2 regions of the Psychrobacillus sp. FSL H8-0510 genome follow, and region 2 is predicted to be linked to the other one. Evidence: predicted binding sites of a transcription regulator. Region 2 holds the regulator's gene; the other holds the start of a gene.
The links. Region 2 encodes CtsR, which represses protease genes until heat stress. Its sites were predicted from a motif close to ATGGTCAATAAAGGTCAAACA; they were not measured.
Positions count from the first base shown of each region.

Region 1: the regulator CtsR is predicted to act here: its motif matches at 3,311-3,331, upstream of clpP (ATP-dependent Clp endopeptidase proteolytic subunit ClpP).

Region 1 is NZ_JBBOYZ010000001.1:2,810,107-2,814,880, forward strand. Features, by position in the region: gene MHI40_RS14250 (hypothetical protein) at 1-426, shown strand, start outside; gene MHI40_RS14255 (TPM domain-containing protein) at 490-1,260, opposite strand; gene MHI40_RS14260 (LemA family protein) at 1,260-1,838, opposite strand; gene MHI40_RS14265 (catalase) at 2,135-3,073, shown strand; tRNA gene MHI40_RS14270 (tRNA-Arg) at 3,177-3,248, opposite strand; gene clpP (ATP-dependent Clp endopeptidase proteolytic subunit ClpP) at 3,414-4,010, shown strand; gene MHI40_RS14280 (hypothetical protein) at 4,071-4,481, opposite strand; gene MHI40_RS14285 (HPr family phosphocarrier protein) at 4,626-4,774, opposite strand, start outside.
Region 2 is NZ_JBBOYZ010000001.1:3,659,808-3,678,939, reverse strand. Features, by position in the region: gene MHI40_RS18775 (C40 family peptidase) at 1-675, shown strand, start outside; gene MHI40_RS18770 (ABC transporter ATP-binding protein) at 687-1,646, shown strand; gene rsgA (ribosome small subunit-dependent GTPase A) at 1,955-3,010, shown strand; gene MHI40_RS18760 (CtsR family transcriptional regulator) at 3,229-3,702, shown strand; gene MHI40_RS18755 (UvrB/UvrC motif-containing protein) at 3,719-4,267, shown strand; gene MHI40_RS18750 (protein arginine kinase) at 4,257-5,351, shown strand; gene MHI40_RS18745 (ATP-dependent Clp protease ATP-binding subunit) at 5,348-7,798, shown strand; gene radA (DNA repair protein RadA) at 7,956-9,326, shown strand; gene MHI40_RS18735 (PIN/TRAM domain-containing protein) at 9,519-10,607, shown strand; gene ispD (2-C-methyl-D-erythritol 4-phosphate cytidylyltransferase) at 10,674-11,366, shown strand; gene ispF (2-C-methyl-D-erythritol 2,4-cyclodiphosphate synthase) at 11,368-11,847, shown strand; gene gltX (glutamate--tRNA ligase) at 11,975-13,438, shown strand; T-box leader at 13,498-13,715, shown strand; gene cysE (serine O-acetyltransferase) at 13,769-14,440, shown strand; gene cysS (cysteine--tRNA ligase) at 14,421-15,821, shown strand; gene MHI40_RS18705 (Mini-ribonuclease 3) at 15,826-16,245, shown strand; gene rlmB (23S rRNA (guanosine(2251)-2'-O)-methyltransferase RlmB) at 16,246-17,016, shown strand; gene MHI40_RS18695 (NYN domain-containing protein) at 17,021-17,530, shown strand; gene sigH (RNA polymerase sporulation sigma factor SigH) at 17,599-18,240, shown strand; gene rpmG (50S ribosomal protein L33) at 18,262-18,462, shown strand; gene secE (preprotein translocase subunit SecE) at 18,504-18,689, shown strand; gene nusG (transcription termination/antitermination protein NusG) at 18,791-19,132, shown strand, end outside.

The DNA.
Region 1 (4,774 bases), 860 kb from region 2:
TATGTGGAAGATAATCAGGATGTTAGAACACCTCTTATTGATATTTCCTTCGATACGCTTTGCTTTAATACTCGTAAGAATGTCCAAGGTGAGAAAGTAGAATTTGAATCAGGTTGTACTTCGGACAACAATAAGATAAATAATATTATGGAAAACTTTGATGACCTTCCTATAAAAGCGGCAACTGAACAAGAAAGTACGGAGAGGTCGGCAGCTCTTCCTCAAATCGATAATTATCAAATTTACTTAACAAATGCTGCAGATAAAGGAAATACGTTGTATACAATTACCATATTCGATGATGGGGTGCTAATGTTCGCAACAGGTGCTGACTTTGGAAACCTTGGCGATATCACTATAGAATCTCATGTTGAGATGTATGAAAAAGTCAGGCTGATGTTAGAGGAATTCGCTGAAAACGAATAAAAAAACCAACAATTTGTTGGTTTTTTCTAGTTTATACCTTATTTAAGAAACTTGCTTTAATATTTACCACTTACGACCTGCTCCTCCACCACCTGAGCTACCGCCGCCAAAACCTCCAAAGCCACCACCGGAACTTCTACCACTAATACCACGTCTTCTACCAGAACCGGAACTACCTCCGCCTCCAGACATTAAACTAACAATTATATATATGACAACCACCCCTACAATAATTGTTCTAATCATGGATCCACCGCCATCTGTAGAACCTACAAGAGGAGAAGGACCTTTGGGACTTGTTAACTCCCCGTCCCAACCGTATTCAGTAGCTACCTGATTATATAATAGCTGATAAGTCGAAAGAATAGCACCTGGTACATCCCCACTCTCTAAGTAAGGAAAGGTGTAATCATCTAAAATTCTACCAATCTTACCATCCGGTAAAGCTCCCTCTAAACCGTAGCCGACCCCAATGTATACATCACGGCCTTCTACTTTATCAGGATCCATTTCCAAGATAAAAAGTACACCATTATCCTTCTCTTCATCCCCTATACCATAGCCTCGCATTACATCTACAGCATATGTCGCTACATCCTGACCTTCTAAAGACTCTACTGTCATTACAACGATTTGCGAACCAGTAGCATTTTCTAGGTTTTGTCCAAGCCTTTCAATTTCTTGTTCTTGCTCTTCTGTTAGAACGTCATAGAAGTCTTGCACATATAATTCACCTGGTAAAGGCTCTGGATAATTAGATTCTGCAAAAGTTAATAATGGGAAGAGGAATGTAAGGAGAAGTGCAAATGTTATAGCATATGCACTTTTCTTCATCACTCTCCATCTCCTTCAAAATCGACTACGGGCGCTTCTTCCGCTCCCTCAGCTGATTTAAAGTATTCTTTCTCATCGAAGCCAAACATAGACGCTACGATACTTCCAGGCATCCGTTTTACTTTTTTATTGTAATCCGAAACAACTGTATTATAATCTTGTCTTGCTACAGAAAGTCTGTTTTCTGTACCTGAAAGTTCATCCATTAATTGTCTAAAGTTTGCATCAGCCTTTAGTTCTGGGTAATTCTCCACAACAACTAATAATCGGCTCAAAGCACCCGATAATTCATCATTTGCCTCAGCTTGTTCCTCAGGTGAACCCGCTCCTGCCAATCTTGATCGTGCATCTGCGATATTTCCAAGCACTTCTTCTTCATGTGCTGCAAAACCTTTAACGGTACTAACTAAGTTCGGTATTAAATCCATTCTACGTTGCAGTTGGTTTTCAACTTGCGCATACGCATTATTTACGTTTTCTTCTTTGTCTACAAATCCGTTATAACTTCCCATAAATATCCCTGCGATTATCGCAATAATTACAACGACTATAATAATGGGCACTAATAATTTTTTCAACTCGCTCACCTCTTCAATAATTATAGTATTATTGTACCTTTAATTCGAAAATACAAAACCTATTATCGTTTACGGACCAAATATATATAAGTTTCATCTTATCTTTATATAGAAGTAACTAGATTGGATGACTTTTCCGTTTCTCCAGTAAACATATTTTAGATATAAATCAGCTTAGCTAACCATTTCATACTATATTTACATATTTTTAGTACTTCATTGTTTAGGTAATTTATTCAGTGGTAATGATTAATAAATGAAATCTTTCTTTTCATTCAAAAAAACGAGGTGATTGGATGAGTAATTCACTACCGCAAAATGCCGTTAATACATTAGAACAACTTCAAGGTAAATTTCCTGGTTATCGACGTGCCCATGCAAAAGGCGAATTTTATGAAGCCACTTTTATTCCAAACGGAAATGCGATTCCATATACGACGGCACCTCATCTTCAACAGGAACCAGTAGCTGCTACCGTTCGTTTTTCCAATAGTCCGCCAGATCCCTCTGCAGCAGATTTCTTATCTCCAGCTAAAGGAATGGCTATCCATTTCCAACAGCCAGATGGTTCTATTAGTCATCAAGTGTGTACAACAGTTCCAATGTTCGTCACAAAAGACCCTAAAACCTTTATAGATATGCTGAAAATTTTAGGCTCTCATAAAACTGGTATTCACTCCGTAGATTTAGGTTTAGGAGTGGCTAAGCTTCTGACAACCTTTCCAGAGCATAAGAATACATTGCTCACTCTTAAGGAACAGCTAAAGCAACCTCCGATTAGCTATGCGGCTTTAAACTACTACCCTATTCATGCATTCTTTTTAGTTAATGCTGAAGGTAAAAGACAATCTATAAAATACGAATGGCATCCTTTAAAAGATGAAAAATCCCCTTCTATCTTGGAGAACATTCATTTATCGAAGAATTATTTACACGAGGACTTAGAGAAGCGAGTCGAAAAAGGCTCTGTCGGATTTGAGCTCTATATTCGATTAGGGGAAGAAGCAGATCCTACCGATGACCCTACCGATAAATGGCCATCTGATAGGCAAAAGATATTAGTAGGGCGTTTAACAATAAATAAAAAGGTACTACCTACTGAAAGTCTATTGTTTGACCCTACAATAGTGGGAGAAGGTATCGACCTTTCCGAAGATCCGATTCTTCATTTTAGACATGATGCTTATGCAGTTTCCTTTGATAGAAGAAATAAAGAGGACGAAAAAACACCCTAAACAATACAAACCCAAGTATTTTTAAACTAATAAAAACCCTCCGTTTATATAGAAAATAAACGGAGGATTGAAATATCTTATGTATAACTATGTTGAAATAATATGCCCTCGGCGAGGATCGAACTCACATTACAAGCTTCGGAGGCTTGTGTGTTATCCATTACACTACAAGGGCAAGCGACTTATCTATTATACAAATAGAAGGCATATAATTCAAGCAAACATTTCAAAGCTTAACATTTGACCTTCCTTGACCATTATGTGTATGATAAAGTTACAACTGAGGGAACTTTTCTCAGTAACTAAATAATTTAACCCACCTTTGAAGGAGGAAATCAGGATGAATTTAATTCCTACTGTTATTGAACAAACTAATCGTGGAGAGCGTGCATATGACATCTACTCTCGATTATTAAAAGACCGTATCATTATGCTTGGAAGTGCTATCGATGACAACGTTTCAAACTCAATCGTTGCACAATTATTATTCCTAGAAGCAGAAGATCCAGAAAAAGATATCTCTATCTACATCAATAGCCCAGGCGGAAGTATTACAGCTGGTATGGCAATTTATGATACAATGCAGTTCATCAAACCTGATGTACAAACAATTTGTATCGGTATGGCTGCTTCTATGGGAGCATTCCTACTTACTGCTGGAACAAAAGGGAAACGTTATGCGCTTCCTAACGCAGAAGTAATGATTCACCAACCACTTGGTGGAGCACAAGGGCAAGCAACTGAAATCGAAATTGCTGCAAAACGCATTTTACATTTACGCGATAAGTTGAACAAAATTATTTCTGAACGTACTGGTCAACCAATCGAAGTCATTGCAAAAGACACAGATCGTGATAACTTCATGACTGCTGAACGTGCTAAAGAATACGGCTTAATCGATCATATTATCGATCGTAGCGAAATGAAAAAAGCATAATCTATCCTCTATAATCCCAAAGGAATTTATTCCTTTGGGATTTTTTTAAAGGAAATTTCCTCACTTCAATAAAAAATTAATTTCTCTTATCAGCTCATGATTATTTTTTATGCTATATCCTCTACTACTTTTATGAGGAAATACAATTACATTTTCCTCAACAAATATATAAATTTGGTCATTCGGATTTGATGTTGACACTATCCGATATTCTGCCTTAAGCGGATCAAACGATTTCTCCATTATTGATAGTTTCTGCCCTTTTAGTAATGCTTTCATTGCTTGCTGCTTTTCTAATGATGTATTGGTTTCTGTAAAATTTGTCTTATTTATTTCCTCTATCCTTAAAATAGTATTACTACTAAAAAACTCATCCGTTAATTCATTTTCTATTAGTGTACTTTTGGATAATTGAATACTTGCTAAAACGATTAAGCATAAAAAGAATCCTAAGATGAAATTCTTTTTCATACAGTCACCACCTATCTTATTCACTAAGATATCGTTAAATAGTTATGGAGCAACTACTTTCCTAACTTCTTGAGTTTTATAATGCCTTATTTTCCTCAAAAAAAATAGCCCTTTCGTCTAAATGACTAATGAGGCCGTTCGTTTTTATGATTCACTCGAGATGAAGTTAGCTAAAGCTTCTACTGCTTCCTCTGCATCGGAACCGTCTGCACTTAAGCCTACTTTTGTTCCTTTGCTGATCGCTAAACTCATAATTCCCATAATACTTTTTGCATTCACTTTTTTAGTATCTT
Region 2 (19,132 bases):
ATTTGGCAGCCCTCTAAAAAAGATAGTCGTGGTTATCCAGGTTGGATCCCGCTTTCGCAAATACAACCTACAAAGCGAGTGGATGTCAAGGGTTCCGCCAGAGTTTCTTCTGCAAAAGTACAGCTCTGGGATTTACAACATAATCCGCTACTCGTTTTAGCCTTTAATACTATTCTACCGATAATCTCAGAGGATGAAGTATTTTATACTGTTCTTACGCCACACGGCAAAGCGTTATTATCGAAAGTACATGCCCAATTTGCATCTTCTGTGGATCAGATTCCGAAGAGGTCTGCAGAGGAAGCGGTGGCTTTAGGGGAAAATTATTTAGATTTACCATATCTATGGGGCGGCATGTCTCCATATGGCTATGATTGTTCGGGTTTTTCGTACAATATGTTGAAGGCTTGTGGTTATATAATTCCTCGAGATGCAAGTGACCAGGCTAAAACGGGAGAAGAAATTTCTATACAAGACCCTTCGCTTTGGAAAAAAGGGGATTTACTATTTTTTGCGAATGATGAAGGGACGGGAACGGTAAGGCATGTTGGGTTCTATTATGGGGATGGCCAACTATTGCATTCGCATTCAACGGGGAAAACAGTAGAAATTTTAAGGCTAGCAGGATCTCTGTTAGAAAAGGAGATTTGTGCAGTTAGAAGATATGCCGTTTAGGGGGGATTTAAATGACGGAAAAAGTTCTATTGTCTGTTCAAGATTTGAAGCGCCATTTTGACATTGGACATGGGGAGACGTTGAAGGCTGTTGATGGGATAAGTTTTGATATCTTCAAAGGGGAGACATTTGGTCTAGTGGGTGAATCTGGTTGTGGTAAATCCACAGCAGGCCGAACTATTTTAGGATTGTACAATAGAACAGAGGGAAAAGTTCTGTTTGAAAATGAAAATGTGCATGAGATGACTGACAAAGAAAGAAGAGGTTACTTGAAAAAGATGCAAATGATCTTTCAGGATCCGTATGCATCTTTAAATCCACGTTCCACTGTGTTTGAAATTATTGCTGAACCGATGGAAATACATAAACTATACAAAAAGGAAGAGTTAAAGTCTAGAGTGTATGAATTACTAGAGGATGTGGGCTTGAACAGAGACCATGCTAATCGATATCCTCATGAATTTTCAGGAGGTCAGCGTCAACGTATTGGCATAGCTCGAGCGCTTGCATTAGATCCTGAGTTTATCATTGCGGATGAGCCTATTTCAGCTTTGGATGTGTCAGTTCAAGCTCAAGTAGTGAAGCTGCTCCAACGACTACAAAAGGAAAAAAATCTAACCTATTTGTTTATCGCACATGATTTATCGATGGTCAAGTACATCTCTGACCGAATAGGGGTCATGTACCTAGGGCATATGGTAGAAATGACCACTAGTAGTCAGTTGTATGAAAATCCACTACACCCGTACACACAGGCTTTGTTATCTGCGATTCCCATTCCAGATCCTGACATAGAGGAGTCACGAGAACGTATTCTTTTGCATGGAGAGCTTCCGAGCCCGATTAATCCACCTTCAGGTTGTGTATTCCGTACGAGATGTGCACATGCTATGTCCATTTGTACGGAAAAAAAGCCAGCCTGGAAGGAACAGGAACCAGGTCATTTTGTAGGATGTCATCTTTATAATTAATAATGATACCCATATTACAAATACGTATCTTGCATAATTTATATTGACAAAATGCTAATACTTGTAGTATTCTGAAAATAACGAAAAGAAAGGAGTGAGGCATCATGGCAAATGAATATACGTATCCACGAATCTGTAAGTTTATGATGTCCCACTCCGTATGTCTCTAACCAGATATATGCTTCTTTACTAATGACCGGGGAACCATGGCTGCAGATTCGTGCAGTCATGGTTTTTTTATTGTTTAGCTTATAGCTCTATTAATGTGGCTTGGGCATTATTCATACGGAAATTAGGGGGAAATTGAATTGAATTTAATCGAACAATATGGTTGGAATAATAATTGGGAAGAAAAAATGACAGGTAGTGGAACTGCAGGTCGCGTACTACTGGAACATAAAAATTTATATAGAGTTATGACCAATGAAGGAGAGCTACTATGCTCACTTTCTGGGAAATTTAAATTTGGGAATGATAGAGAAGCATTTCCGGCAGTTGGAGACTGGGTAGTGCTCGATCGGATGCCTGGTGAGGAAAAGGGGATAATCCATGAAGTACTTCCTCGCAGTTCACAGTTCTCTAGGAAAATGGCTGGATTGACGACAGAAATTCAACTAATTGCGGTAAACGTTGATTTTGTATTTCTAGTGATGTCGCTTAATCATGACTTCAATGTTCGTAGATTAGAGAGATATCTATTGGCAGCATGGGATTCAGGGGCGACCCCCATCGTGGTATTAACGAAAAAAGATGCTTGTGAAGACCTAGAATATTATATGAAAGAAGTAGAGGCTATTGCATTTGGTGTGGATATATTTGCAGTGAGTAGTGTGACCGGCGAAGGTATCGATCGATTAGGAAGTCTATTAGCCTCTCATAAAACAGGTGCACTTTTAGGTTCTTCCGGAGTTGGGAAATCATCCTTGATAAACGCCTTGTCAGGTGTAGAAGTAATGACTGTCAATCATATAAGAGAAGATGATAGTAAAGGGCGCCATACAACCACTCATAGAGAGTTGACGCTGTTACCTGAAGGTGGCTTACTAATTGATACACCTGGGATGAGAGAGTTTCAACTTTGGGATACAAGTGATGGGGTGAGTGCTAGTTTTCAGGATATCGAAGACCTAGCATTAGATTGCCGTTTCCGTGATTGTCAGCATGTAAAAGAGCCTGGTTGTGCAATTCGGGAGGCTATTGACAATGGTACTCTTAAACAAGAACGATACAAGAGTTATGTAAAACTGATGCGAGAGCTTGCGCATATCGACCGCAAAAGCGATGCTGCAGCCAAACAAGCAGAAACGAATAACTGGAAGCAAGTTACGAAGTCTCAACGAAATAATTATAAAAAGAAAATTTAATTTAGCTGTAGCTATAGAAGGTTCAATTAGTTATTCAAGAAAGATAAAAAAGATTTATTGAATAGGAATAGTCATAATAATATATCCTAAACTACAAACAATGGTTTGTAGTTTTTTCTTGTTTTTAAGTGCAAATCGTATCAATTGCACATACAAAAAATTCTCGTTATAATATAGTCAAAGTTAGTCAAAGTCAGTTTGTGAGAAGAGGTGAGAAGATGAAAAATATATCTGACATAATTGAAGGGTATTTGAAGGCTATTATAGAAGAAGGAAGTAAGGAACAAATCGAAATTAAGCGAAGTGAAATCGCGGAGAAGTTTCAGTGTGTTCCATCTCAAATAAATTATGTAATCAATACACGATTTACCCAAGATCGCGGATACTTAGTAGAAAGTAAACGAGGTGGAGGGGGATATATTCGAATCCTCCGCGTTCGAGCTCATACAAAAGCTGATCTAATAGAGCATATTATACAAACACTAGAAAATGGGGCTTCAGAATCGGTCACGGAAGATATCGTTTTTCGATTGATCGATGAAGATGTTATTACTAAACGTGAAGCAAAACTCATTTTAGCAGCTTTAAATAGAACGACTCTGGTGATTCCGTTACCTGCCAGAGATGAACTAAGGTCTCGTATTTTATGCGCCATGTTATTAACGTTAAAATATGAAAAAAGTGAAAAATGAACGGGGTGTGTTAAAGGTGATTTGTGAAAATTGTAAACAAAGACCGGCGAAAGTAACGGTTACCCAAGTGCATAATGGTGAACATCTTGAAAGACATTATTGTGAAGTCTGTGCAAATAGCCTCCACCCGTTTTACGTTGAGTACAAACAAGATCCACTATCTTTACATCAACTACTATCGAACTGGTTTAGTCAAACAGAACAACAACCAATGCAACAAAAACAACAAAAAAATATAATTGTATGCGATGAATGTGGTTGGTCGATCCAGCGTTTTTTAGATGAAGGAAAATTTGGTTGTGCGAATTGTTATAACAGTTTTCGCCCTCAGTTACCGAATGTATTTAAGCGACTTCATAATGGAAACACGAAGCATACCGGGAAGGCTCCAGGTGCACTAGGAGAGAAGATTGCTTTAAAGAAACGTATAGAAGCCATTCGCTCTCAAATGAAAGATGCTATTGCCACGGAAAGTTTTGAGGAAGCCGCAAAGTTGAGAGATGAAGCCAGAGATTTGGAAAGTCAACTTTCAACAGGAGGAGGTGACCAAACGAATGTCAATTGAACACTTTTTAGATAACTCCATTTCCAGTTGGATGGCTGGTGTTGGACAGCATTCAGATATCGTGATGAGTACAAGAATACGGTTAGCTAGAAATCTGAATGGTTACCGTTTTCCTTTGGCATTTACAGAAGACGAGGCGCATAAAATTGACCAATCTGTATCTGCCACTTTGTTAGATGCAAGTGACGAATTAGATATGCAATTTTCTTCCATTCATATAAAAGATGTATCGGAACTAAGTCGCCAAGTGTTAGTAGAGAAACATTTAATCAGTCCAAAGCTCGCTAACTCGCCTATGACTGGATCGGTTTTATTATCAAATGATGAATCGGTTAGTGTAATGGTCAATGAAGAGGATCATATTCGTATACAATGTCTTTTTCCAGGGCTTCAAATTCAAGAAGCCTATGCACAAGCAGATGTGTTAGATCGTGTACTAGATAAAGAATTACCATATGCGTTTGACGAGCAGTTTGGTTATTTGACAAGTTGTCCTACAAATACAGGTACTGGCTTGCGTGCATCTGTCATGATGCATTTACCGGCATTAACGATGACCAAACAAATGAACAGAATTGTTACGATCATTTCAAGACTTGGAATGGTTGTTAGAGGAATTTACGGAGAAGGTAGTGAAGCGCTCGGTAATGTATATCAAGTGTCCAACCAAACCACACTTGGTAAGTCAGAAGAAGACATACTTGCTGATCTTCAGAGTATTACCGAACAAATTATTCAAAAAGAAAGAGAAGCACGAGATGCACTTCTAAAGCATTCGGCCAATACACTAGAAGACCGACTATATCGATCTCTAGGAACTTTATCATTTGCCCGTATCATGGCAACGGATGAAGCAGCGAGATGCCTATCGGATGTACGATTAGGAATAGATATGGGACTCATAGAAGATGTTGATGTATCTATCTTGAATGAATGTATGGTGTTTATGCAACCAGGATTTCTACAAAAATATGCAGGAACTTCATTGAATACTTCTGAGCGGGATATGTTTCGCGCGAAGCTGTTAAGGGAAAGATTGCAAAAAGAAGAAAAACAGAAAACAAAGGGAGAGGAATCTGAATGATGTTTAATCGTTTTACACAAAGATCTCAAAAAGTATTACAACTAGCACAAGAAGAGGCTATACGCTTGAAGCATGAATCTATTGGAACAGAACATATATTACTTGGTCTTATCCGAGAAGGTAGTGGAATTGCTGCAAAAGCATTAGAGGCAATAGAAGTAGATTTAAAAGTAATTGAAGCAGGGATTGAGGAACTAGTAGGAGCAGGCAAAGAAGAAGTTGGCCCAATTGTTAACTACACTCCTCGCGCCAAAAAAGTGATTGAACTTTCAGTAGATGAATCTCGAAAACTTGGGCATTCATACATTGGAACGGAGCATCTATTGCTTGCATTAATCCGTGAAGGAGAAGGCGTAGCTGCTCGTGTACTAAATAATGCCGGAGTAAGTTTAAACAAAGCTCGTCAACAAGTACTTCAATTATTAGGTAGTACAGAGCAAGCACACGGCAATGGTAACAATGGAACAGCTCCAGCTAGTACACCGACACTAGATGGCCTAGCTCGTGACTTAACGCAAATTGCAAGAGAAGGCACATTAGATCCTGTAATTGGTCGTAGTAAAGAAATTACAAGAGTAATTGAAATCTTGGCTCGTCGTACAAAAAACAATCCAGTTCTAATTGGAGAGCCAGGTGTTGGTAAAACGGCTATTGCTGAAGGGCTTGCACAGCAAATCGTCCAAAATGAAGTGCCAGAAATCCTACGCGATAAACGTGTAATGACACTAGATATGGGTACAGTTGTTGCTGGCACAAAATATCGTGGGGAATTTGAAGATCGTTTGAAAAAAGTGATGGATGAAATTCGCCAAGCAGGTAATGTTATCCTATTCATTGATGAACTTCATACGTTAATTGGTGCTGGAGGAGCAGAGGGTGCTATTGATGCTTCGAATATTTTGAAGCCTGCTCTTGCTCGTGGAGAAATTCAATGTATTGGTGCAACAACATTGGATGAGTATAGAAAATATATCGAAAAAGATGCCGCGCTTGAACGTCGTTTCCAACCAATTCAAGTAGATGAGCCTTCAGTAGATGAAGCGATTCAAATTATTTACGGTTTACGTGATCGTTATGAAGCTCATCATCGTGTGAAGATTACGGATGCAGCAGTTGAAGCAGCCGTGAAAATGTCTGATCGTTATATTTCTGATCGTTTCTTGCCAGATAAAGCAATTGACTTAATAGATGAAGCGGGTTCTAAGGTACGCTTACGTTCATATACAACACCTCCTAATCTAAAAGAATTAGAAGCTAAACTAGAAGCAATCCGATCTGAAAAAAATGCATCAGTTCAAAGTCAGGAATTCGAAAAAGCTGCATCATTCCGTGATAAAGAGCAGAAGCTCAAAGATGAACTAGAGAAAATGAAAAACAATTGGAAAGAAAAACAAGGAAAAGAAGAATCTGAAGTAACAGTAGAAGATATCGCAGCAGTCGTTTCTATGTGGACTGGGGTACCAGTGTCTAGATTAGCACAAACGGAATCTGAAAAGTTATTAAAACTAGAAGATAAATTGCATGAAAGAGTAATTGGTCAAAGTGAAGCAGTGGATGCAATTTCAAGAGCTATTCGTCGTGCTCGCGCGGGATTGAAGGATCCGAAACGTCCTATTGGTTCGTTTATCTTCTTGGGACCTACTGGTGTAGGTAAAACGGAGCTTGCTCGCGCTTTAGCAGAAGTGATGTTCGGAGACGAAGATGCAATGATTCGAGTAGATATGTCTGAGTACATGGAAAAACATTCAACTTCTCGTCTAGTTGGATCTCCTCCAGGATATGTAGGTTTTGACGATGGTGGGCAATTGACAGAAAAAGTACGTCGTAAACCATACTCTGTTATCCTGTTAGATGAAATTGAAAAAGCACATCCAGATGTCTTTAATATTCTTCTTCAAGTGTTAGAGGATGGACGATTAACAGACTCTAAAGGTCGCACAGTAGATTTCCGTAATACAGTAGTAATTATGACATCAAACGTTGGTGCGGATGCACTTAGATTCAATAAATACGTTGGATTTAACTTAACAGAAGGTGGCAAAACGGATTATAAAGATATGAAAGGCAAAATGCTAGAAGAATTGAAAAAAGCATTCCGTCCAGAATTCTTAAACCGTTTAGATGAAATGATTGTGTTCCATTCGCTTGAAAAAGAGCATTTAAAACAAATTGTTTCACTTATGACAGAGCAATTATCTAAACGTTTGAAAGAACAAGGTATTGAATTAGAGATTACAGAAGCAGCACAAGACAAAATTACAACTGAAGGATATGAACCAGAATACGGTGCACGTCCTCTACGCCGTGCAATTCAAAAACATGTAGAAGATCGTCTATCCGAAGAACTTCTTAAAGGAGAAGTATTAGACGGGCAACATGTAATATTTGATGTAGAAGACAATGAATTTGTGGTTCGTAGCACTAAATCGTTAGTTACAGAAGGTTAATATAGCGGGCATTCCGAAAAATATTTCCGGAATGCCCTTTTTAACTGTTAGCCCTGGAAGCAGCAGTTCGATTGCTGCAGACTAGTCAATAAAGACAGAGGTCGTCATTATTGCAATTCTTTCAGAGGCGCTTGTGCTTTTCATAGTAGGAGGTATTATGGCTAAAAAGAAAACGAAGTTTATGTGTAATTCATGTGGATATGAGTCCGCGAAATGGATGGGAAGATGTCCTGGATGCGGTGAATGGAACACAATGGTAGAAGAAACGGAAATAGTATCCAAAGGCCCGAAACGCTCGTTTCAGCATTCAGATGGCACAGCACAGAAGGCGACCCCAATAATTTCAGTAGTAACAGCTGATGAACCACGAGTGACAACTGACTTTGCTGAACTGAATCGTGTGCTTGGCGGTGGTATTGTCCCTGGGTCGTTAATATTAATAGGTGGAGATCCGGGTATTGGTAAGTCGACCCTTCTTTTGCAGGTTTCTGCTTTACTTGCGAATAAAGGAGAAAGAGTACTGTATATTTCGGGAGAGGAATCCATCCGTCAGACGAAGCTTCGGGCAGAACGTTTAGGGGTAACATCAGCAGAGCTTTATATCTATGCTGAAACCAACTTGGAGTTAATCAATGAAACTATTGAGAGTGTAGAGCCGAAATTTGTTATTGTCGATTCTATTCAAACTGTTCATCATCCCGATGTAACAAGTGCACCGGGAAGTGTATCACAAGTTCGAGAGTGTACAGCAGAGCTTATGCGAATTGCCAAAACTAAAAATGTAGCAATCTTTTTAGTGGGACATGTAACAAAAGAGGGACAAATTGCAGGACCTCGTATATTGGAACATATGGTAGATACTGTTTTGTACTTTGAAGGAGAACGTCACCATACGTACCGTATTTTAAGATCTCAGAAGAACAGATTTGGCTCTACGAATGAAATCGCCATTTTTGAAATGGTCCAATCCGGATTAAAAGAAGTACTTAATCCTTCTGAATTATTTCTTCAGGAGCGGTCTCATGGAGCAGCTGGATCTGCAATTGTTGCCTCGATGGAAGGTACCAGACCTATTTTAGTAGAAATTCAAGCGTTAGTGACTCAATCTAGTTTTAATTATCCGAAACGTATGGCTACTGGTATTGATCAAAACCGTGTTTCCTTACTAATGGCAGTACTGGAAAAACGAATGGGATTACTACTCCAAACGCAAGATGCTTATATAAAAGTGGCGGGAGGAGTAAAATTAGATGAACCTGCGATCGATTTAGCCGTCCTAGTAAGTATCGTCTCAAGTTTCCGAGATACAGGGGTTACACCAACTGACTGCTTTATTGGAGAAATTGGTTTAACTGGAGAAGTGAGAAGGGTGTCTAGAATTGAACAGCGTGTTCAAGAGGCTGCAAAGCTTGGCTTTAAAAGAGCGATTGTACCGGCCTCAAACCTCGGAGGATGGGATTACCCTCCAGGCATTCAAATTATAGGAATCGAAACAGTTAACGAAGCGATGAAAGAAGCATTTTCATAATAATAAGGCATTCTATATGTCTAGCTCTGGTGTCCAACCGATCAAGTAGTTTCAAAATGCCGGATAAAGGCAAAGGAAGCCTTTATCCAGCATTCTTCCATTATTTTTGGGAATAGAGTGGGCAACTGCGCTTGTCTGATTAGACTTATTGGGAAAGATGCAAGTATAATGAAATTAATGGAGGTGGCATGCTTGTTAAAATGGATTATCCAAATTGCTTTTGTTTTAATTGGTGGAACATTGGGGTTACTATTCTTACCGCACTTATATGAGCTTTTTAATTTATCTAACAACCCTTGGATTCACAATCCGTATGTATCTGTTTTAGTAGGAGCAATTTTGTTGTATGTGGCTGCATTGTTTATGACCGACTACTTGATTAATTTTATCAAATGGATGGAAGAACGGTTATTAAAAGCGCCAATTGGAGATTTGTTATTCGGAACGCTCGGACTAGTTATTGGTTTAATTGTTGCCTTTTTCCTAGGTTCTGCACTTAATAATATTGCTATACCAGGAATTGGATCAGTAGTACCCGTGCTGTTATCGATTGTGTTAGGTTACTTAGGTTTCCAAGTCGGTTTTAAAAAGCGCGATGAACTTCTTCAAGTTTTCACTCCTTCTAAGCAAAGTACTAGCAAGAAGAAAACTATGGACGACGATACCCAAGAATTGAGTTTAGGAACTTATAAGTTGCTAGATACTAGTGTTATTATTGACGGTCGCATTGCAGATATATCGGTAACTGGATTTATCGAAGGTGTTCTAGTCGTTCCTCAATTTGTTTTGACGGAGTTACAGCATATTGCGGATTCTTCAGATACGCTTAAACGAACTAGAGGTCGTCGTGGTTTAGATGTATTAAAAAAACTTCAAACAGAACGATCTTCTGCTGTATTAATCGTGGAAGAGGATTTTGAAGATATACAAGAGGTAGATTTGAAATTAGTTCGTCTAGCTAAAAAGATGAATGGAATTGTTGTAACGAATGATTTCAATTTAAATAAGGTTTGTGACCTGCATCAAGTAAGAGTTTTAAATATTAATGACTTGGCAAATGCAGTGAAACCTGTTGTTATTCCCGGGGAAATAATGCATGTTGTCGTTATTAAAGATGGAAAAGAACACAATCAGGGCGTCGCATACCTAGATGATGGAACGATGATTGTTGTAGAAGGCGGTAAAGCATACATTGGACAGGCTATAAATGTAGAAGTGACAAGTGTGCTTCAAACGTCGGCTGGTCGAATGATATTTGCAAAACCACAAGACTCGAAATAACGAAGAAGGGTTGTTTCCTTTGCAAAAGGAATACGCCCTTTTTCTATGTAACGGAGGTCCAATAATATGAAATATACTGTTTTATTGCCAGCTGCGGGTAGTGGGAAGCGAATGGGTGCTGGTCAAAATAAATTGTTTTTAGAGCTACGCAATATTCCTATTTTGATACACACTTTACGCGTTTTTGAAAGAGATCCTAATTGTGAGCGAATAGTATTAGCCGTAAAGAAAGAGGAAAAGGCTTTTATTGAACAGCTTCTAAAAGAGCATTGTATTACAAAGGTTTCCGACATCGCAGAAGGTGGAGAAGAGCGCCAGCATAGTGTATACGCTGCATTAAAAGTTAGCTCATCTAAAGGAATCATCCTTGTTCATGATGCGGCAAGACCATTTATTCATCAGCAAGTGATACAACAATTAGTGGAAAAGGCAAACACGTCTGGAGCAGCAGTTGCAGCTGTTCGGGCAAAAGATACGATGAAAAAAGTAGAAAATGGTATAATTCAAGAAACGGTCGATCGAGAGAGCTTATGGATTATTCAAACGCCTCAAGCTTTTCGGTATACAATATTAGAAAAAGCGGAAAGATTAGCTGAGAAGGATAATTTTCTTGGGACGGATGAAGCAATGCTCGTAGAAAGATTAGGAGAGCGAGTTCATATTGTTGAAAGTACCTATGATAATGTCAAGATGACAACGAGTGAAGATCTTCTATACGGAGAAGCAATATTAAATAAGCGAGAGCAGGAGGAATATTAATATGATGAGAATTGGACAAGGATTCGATGTACATGAATTTGCGGATAATCGTCCGTTAATAATAGGAGGAATTGATATTCCTTATGAACGAGGACTAATTGGTCATTCAGATGCAGACGTATTACTACATACAATTACTGATGCTGCTTTAGGTGCAATAGGAGAAGGAGATATCGGCAAACATTTTCCGGATACAGATCCAGACTTTAAAGACGCAGATTCAGCCAAGCTACTAGAACATATTTGGAAACTAGTAGACGCTCGTGGGTATAAGTTAGGAAATATCGATTGTACAATAATTGCACAAAAGCCAAAAATGGCACCACATATCGAAACAATTCGTGCGCGTGTAGCGGAGTTGCTTCAAGCAGATGTTTCTCAGGTAAATGTGAAAGCTACAACAACCGAGAAACTTGGATTTACAGGACGTGAAGAAGGAATAGCATCGATGGCAACAATATTACTTCTGAAAAAGGACTAACTTTAATAAACGTATAACCAGTGGTAGAATGGATTAAGTTAAAGTCATTGTTAGTTGCCTTATACTTTAAATAAGTGCAACTGCACCAAGGCTAATTTGATGGAAAGAAAACTAGGAGGATACACTTATGACACAAGAAGTTCGCGTACGTTACGCACCCAGTCCAACAGGATTTTTACATATAGGAGGAGCGCGTACAGCATTATTTAACTATTTATATGCACGTCACCATAACGGGAAATTCATCGTTCGTATAGAAGATACGGATATTGAGCGTAATGTAGAGGGTGGCGAGTTATCTCAACTTGAAAACTTAAAATGGTTAGGAATCGAATATGACGAATCCATAGATATTGGTGGACCTTATGCACCTTACCGTCAAATGGAGCGTTTAGATATATATAAAAAGCATGCAGAAGAAATGTTAGAAAAAGGCCATGCGTATAAATGTTTCTGTTCATCAGAGGAACTAGAAGCAGAACGTGAAATGCAAAAAGAAAAAGGTATTGCAGCTCCAATGTACAATGGTAAATGCCGTCATTTATCAGCAGAAGAAGTGCAAGCAAAAGAAGAAGCAGGACAAGCGTACACGATTCGTATGCGTGTACCGGGAAATGTAACTTATACCTTTGAAGATTTAGTTCGTGGAGAGGTTACTTTTGAATCTAAAGATGTTGGTGACTGGGTATTAGTGAAAGCGAACGGAATTCCAACTTATAACTATGCTGTAGTATTAGATGATCACTTTATGGAAATCTCTCATGTATTCCGCGGGGAAGAACATTTATCGAACACACCAAAACAATTGATGGTTTTTGATGCGTTCGGATGGGAATATCCTAAGTATGGTCATATGACGTTAATCATCAACGAAAACCGTAAAAAGCTTTCAAAACGTGACGAGTCAATCATCCAATTTGTTACACAGTACAAAGATCTAGGGTATTTACCAGAAGCAATGTTTAACTTCTTTGCCCTATTAGGATGGTCTCCTGAAGGGGAGGATGAAATCTTCACTAAAGAAGAATTCATTAAAAACTTTGATGTATCACGTCTTTCTAAATCACCATCAATGTTCGACAAACAAAAACTTACTTGGATGAACAACCAATATATTAAACAGTTGCCATTAGAAAAAGTAGTTGAGTTAGCATTGCCACATTTACAAAAAGCAGAATTGCTACCAACTGAACTATCAGAAGAAGAACTTACGTGGGCAACAAAACTTATTGCACTTTACCATGATCAAATGAGTTTTGGAGCGGAGATTGTTGAATTATCATCACTATTCTTTGATCACGACATTGCATATACTGAAGAAGCGACAGAAGTATTGGCCGGAGAACAGGTTCCTGAAGTAATGGCTGCATTTAAAGTACAGCTAGAGGGCTTAGAGACATTTGAACCAGCGGAGATTAAAGCTGCTATTAAAGTGGTACAAAAGGAAACTGGACATAAAGGGAAAAATCTTTTCATGCCAATTCGTGTAGTAACAACTGGTCAAATGCACGGTCCTGAACTAGCTGATGCAATCAGTCTAATTGGTAAAGAAATAGTAATCGCTCGTGTTGCCAAATTTGCAAAACAATAAGATTGACTTTCCTCTACCAAGGTGTGAAAATGGTGTTACAAATTCGAAAGCAAAATGAATAGCAAGCGAAGACGAGGAGAAGTAAGTAACGCACGTTCTTTAGAGAGGACCATCACCGGCTGAAAGTGGTCTGAGCTTATGAGTTACTGAAATGCACCTTAGAGCGTCATGCCGAACTTTTAAGTAGGCTGAACGTATCATCTGCGTTAAAGATGCTAAGTGGGAAAATTTTTTCTGTTTTCCAATCAGAGTGGAACCACGCTATTGCGTCTCTGTCTATATTTATAGACAGGGACTTTTTTTATGGAGTAAATGAAAGGAGGTAATCATGTGTTCAAACGAATGAAAGAAGATATTGCGGTAGTATTTGAACAGGACCCAGCAGCACATAGCAAGTTAGAAGTTATTTTAACTTATGCAGGTCTACATGCAATTTGGAGTCACCGAGTTGCACATGCCTTATTTAAAAAGAAATTCTTTTTCTTAGCACGCGCCATATCACAAATTAGTAGATTTTTTACAGGAATCGAAATTCACCCAGGGGCGACAATTGGGCGACGCTTTTTTATAGATCACGGCTCGGGAGTGGTCATTGGAGAAACCTGTGAAATTGGAGATGATTGCACGATCTACCAAGGTGTCACACTAGGTGGTACCGGAAAAGAAAAGGGAAAGAGACATCCTACTCTTCATAATAATGTGCTAGTCGCTACTGGAGCAAAAGTATTAGGATCTATTATCATTGGTGAAAATAGTAAAGTCGGGGCAGGTTCTGTTGTATTAAAAGATGTACCTACTAACTCTACTGTTGTTGGGATCCCAGGTGTAGTCGTAATTCAAGATGGTATAAAAGTGAAGCGAAATTTAGATCATCAGGACCTACCAGATCCATTTACCGACCATTGCAAACAAATGGAAAACAAAATAGAGAAGCTCCAAAAAGAAATAGACCAATTGACGAAAGAGAAGAGGGAAAATAGTCATGACAATCCAAATTTTTAATACGCTAAAACGTGAAAAAGAACCGTTTATACCGCTTGAAGAAGGCAAAGTTAAGATGTATGTATGTGGACCAACTGTTTACAATTATATTCATATTGGGAATGCACGACCTGTAATCGTCTATGATACGGTAAGGAAGTATTTACAATACCGCGGATATGAAGTGACATATGTTTCAAACTTCACAGATGTAGATGATAAAATTATTAAAGCGGCCAATGAACTGGGAGAAGAAGTCTCAGAGCTCACGGAACGTTTTATCGACGCTTATTTTGCGGATGTTGAGGCACTGGGCTGTAATCGAGCAGATTCACATCCACGAGTTACAGATCATATGGATCAAATTATTGAATTTATTAAAGTATTAGAGGAAAAAGACTATGCATATGAATCGCATGGAGATGTCTATTATCGTACGAGAAAATTTGATGGATACGGTAAACTTTCTCATCAATCGGTAGACGATTTAAAAGTCGGAGCTAGAATTGAAACGGGTGTCAAAAAAGAGGATGCACTAGATTTCGCACTTTGGAAAGCAGCAAAACCAGGAGAAATCTATTGGGAAAGTCCTTGGGGGAAAGGTCGTCCAGGATGGCATATAGAATGCTCTGTCATGGCCCGAGAAATACTAGGAGACACGATTGATATTCATGCGGGCGGGCAAGACTTAACTTTTCCACATCATGAAAATGAAATTGCACAGTCCGAGGCGAGAACCGGTAAGACATTTGCGAGATATTGGATGCATAATGGGTATATAAATATAGACAATGAAAAAATGTCGAAATCACTCGGCAACTTTGTATTGGTAAATGATATTCGTCAGCAAATAGATCCACAAGTATTACGTCTTTTCATGCTGAGTGTTCACTATCGAAATCCCATTAATTATTCAAAAGAATTAGTGGAGCAAGCGGAGGCAGGTTTGGATCGTATACGGACTGCTTATGATAACTTAGTTCACAGATTAAGTACCACTGCAAATTTAGGGGATCATGATGACATTTGGTTACAAAAAATTGCAGATGTAAAAGTACAGTTTGAAACAGCTATGGATGATGACTTTAATACAGCGAATGGTATTGCGGCTATTTTCGAATTGTCGAAACTTGCGAATACGTATTTACTAGAAAAACAAACATCTGAAATTGTATTAAAACAATTTATCTTAGTTATGGATGATTTGAATGCTGTACTGGGATTAACGTTTGCGAAAGAAAAGGAAGTACTGGATGAAGAAATTGATGCATTGATTGAAGAACGCAATCAAGCTAGGAAAGACCGTAACTTTGCTCGTGCCGATGAAATTAGAGATCAATTAAAAGAGTTAAATATTATTTTGGAAGATACTGCACAGGGTATCCGATGGAAAAGAGGATAAACTGGTGGAAAATTTAAAACCATCCGATGTAAAACAACTAAATTCCTTAGCACTTGCCTATATGGGTGATGCTGTTTTCGAACAAGTCGTTCGAGAACACCTCATCCTTTCTGGACGAGTCAGACCGAATATCTTGCACAAAGAAGCTACTAGATATGTGTCAGCTAAAGCGCAAGCAACGTTAGTAAGAGAAATGATGGAAAAGGACTTTTTATCGGAAGATGAACAAGCTGTCCTACGAAGAGGTCGTAATGCAAAGTCTGGTTCAGTTCCTAAAAATACAGATGTTATTACTTATCATCACAGTACAGCGTTTGAAGCAGTAATCGGTAGTCTATACTTGAGTGGACAAACAGAACGTTTGCAAGAAGTACTGGATTTCTCTATTAACTTTATAGATGAACAGAAAGGGGCGAAAAAATAAATGACAGAGATAAACGATCAAAGTGAACAAACTGGAGAACTTATTGCAGGGAAAAATCCTGTAGTAGAAGCACTACGAGCAGGTAGAGATATGAACAAAGTTTGGCTTGCAGAAGGCATTCAAAAAAGTGGGGTAACAGAAATTATTCAATTAGCAAGAGATGCTGGAATAATTGTACAGTTTGTTCCTAAAAAAAAGCTGGATAACTTAACAGATGCAAATCACCAGGGAATAGTTGCTTCAGTTGCCGCATACCGTTATGCGGAATTAGATGATTTGTTTGACCTAGCAGCTAGCAAACAAGAGGATCCACTTTTTATTATTTTAGATGAAATTGAAGATCCTCATAATCTTGGTTCTATCATGCGGACGGCAGATGCTGTTGGAGCCCACGGAATTATTATTCCGAAAAGAAGAGCGGTTGGACTTACAGCGGTAGTTGCAAAAGCGTCTACAGGAGCTATAGAGCATATTCCAGTTTACCGAGCGGTTAATTTGGCACAAACGGTAGATGAACTAAAAGAGCGTGGGGTTTGGATTGCGGGCACTGATGCGGCAAAGTCTACTGATTATCGAAATATGGATGCGACCCTACCCTTGGCACTCATTATTGGTAGTGAAGGTAAAGGTATGAGTCGACTGTTAAAAGAAAAGTGCGATTTTCTTTACTATTTGCCAATGGTCGGTCATGTGACGAGTCTTAATGCTTCGGTAGCGACCTCTGTGTTGTTATACGAAATATGGCGCGTCAGAAATCCCTTAAAAGGCTAACAAGATGCAAATTTTACTTGTCGATGGATATAATATCATCGGCGCATGGAGCGAGTTAAGAAAGTTAAAAGAAGTGAAATTACTAGAAGCTAGAGACCGCTTGATCGAGCTAATGGCAGAATACAAAGCATATACAGGTACCCGAGTCATTGTAGTTTTCGACGCACACTTGGTGCCTGGTATTGAAAATAAAAAGAAGCAATATAACGTAGAAGTTATTTATACGAGAAAAAACGAAATTGCAGATGAGCGTATTGAAAAGTTAACGAAAGAATTGAGTGGTAGAAGAGTCCAGATTTACGTAGCTACATCTGATCTGACTGAGCAAAGGGTCATATTTGGCCAAGGGGCCCTTAGAAAGTCAGCTAGAGAATTAGAAATTGAGATGTTGTCGATTTCCTCCAAAATAACAAAAAAAGTGAAAACTATTCAGGATGACAAACCCGCTTCTAATATCCCATTAACAGCAGAAGTTGCGGAAATTTTCGAAAAATGGCGAAGAGGAATGAAATGATTCATTGACGCTATAAATTTCCTTCCTGTATACTTGGAATAATATTCTTGTTAGCTGAGGTGACTTCATTGGAAAAGACAGAGCAGAATCTACAATTAGATAGTTTACTAGATGAAGAGCTTGTAGAGATGGTACATCAAGGAAACACTGAAGCGCTAGACTTTTTAATAACAAAATATCGTTCCTTCGTCCGCATGAAGGGAAGGTCATACTTTTTAATAGGGGCCGATAAAGAAGATATCCTCCAGGAAGGTATGATTGGGTTGTATAAGGCAATCCGAGATTTTAAAGAGGAGAAACTTGCTTCTTTTCGGGCATTTGCCGAACTATGTATCACCCGACAAATAATAACTGCTATTAAGACAGCCACTCGACAAAAACATATTCCGCTAAATTCTTATGTATCATTGGATAAGCCTATTTATGATGAGGAATCTGATCGAACATTGATGGATATGATTGCTGGTTCAGTTGTAGATGATCCGGAGGAATTAATCATTAATCGAGAAGACTTCGATTATATGGAAGGCAAGATGGCAGAAATACTTAGTGAATTAGAACAACAAGTACTTACTTTATACTTGGACGGTCAATCTTATCAAGAAATTTCTGAAGAATTGAATCGTCATGTTAAGTCGATTGACAATGCATTACAACGAGTGAAGCGTAAACTAGAACGTTATATGGAGATTGATAGTAATTACGCTTAATTGGTATTTTGTTGACATGGTATGTGTAAGATGATAATCTTGAAAAAGACTTATATGCTTAAAAAAGGTGATAATATGGCAAAAAAGACTGTCTTAAGCTGTATCCAATGTGGCAATCGTAATTATACGATTCCTTTATCTAAAGAAAATGTAATCCGAGTTGAACGGAAAAAGTATTGTGCACATTGCAATGCGCATACGCTTCACAAACAAACGTTATGAATAGAAAATAAGATAGATTTTTTGTGTGGGGGTTTAGCTAAATGGCTAATGTTGGTGGGTTTTTCAAAAATGTAATGAGTGAAATGAGAAAAGTAAGTTGGCCTAAACGTAAAGAGCTTTCTAAATACACTGTTATTGTGCTTGCTACTGTAGTAGCGGCGGCTGTATTTTTTGCTGTGGTAGACTTAGGTATCTCTGAATTGTTCCGTTGGTATTTAGCGTTATAATAACTAGTATGTAAATATTTGAAAATAGCCCGTCTACTAAACGAACGGGTTTTTTCATTTGTCTTGAGAAAAGGAGGGGACGGACGATCAGTCCTGACACTATGGAAAAAAATTGGTATGTGGTTCATACGTACTCTGGTTATGAAAACAAAGTAAAAGCGAACTTAGAAAAACGAGTAGAAACAATGGGTATGTCGGATAAGATATTCCGAGTATATATCCCTGAACAAGAAGAAACAGACTTTAAAGATGGCAAAAAGCGTGTAGTTGTAAGAAAAACGTTTCCTGGATATGTTTTTGTAGAACTTATAATGACAGATGATGCTTGGTATGTAGTTAGAAATACGCCGGGTGTAACTGGGTTCCTTGGTTCATCAGGTGGCGGAACAAAACCAACACCTTTAGCTCCTGAAGAAGTTCAATCTATGTTGAAACAAATGGGT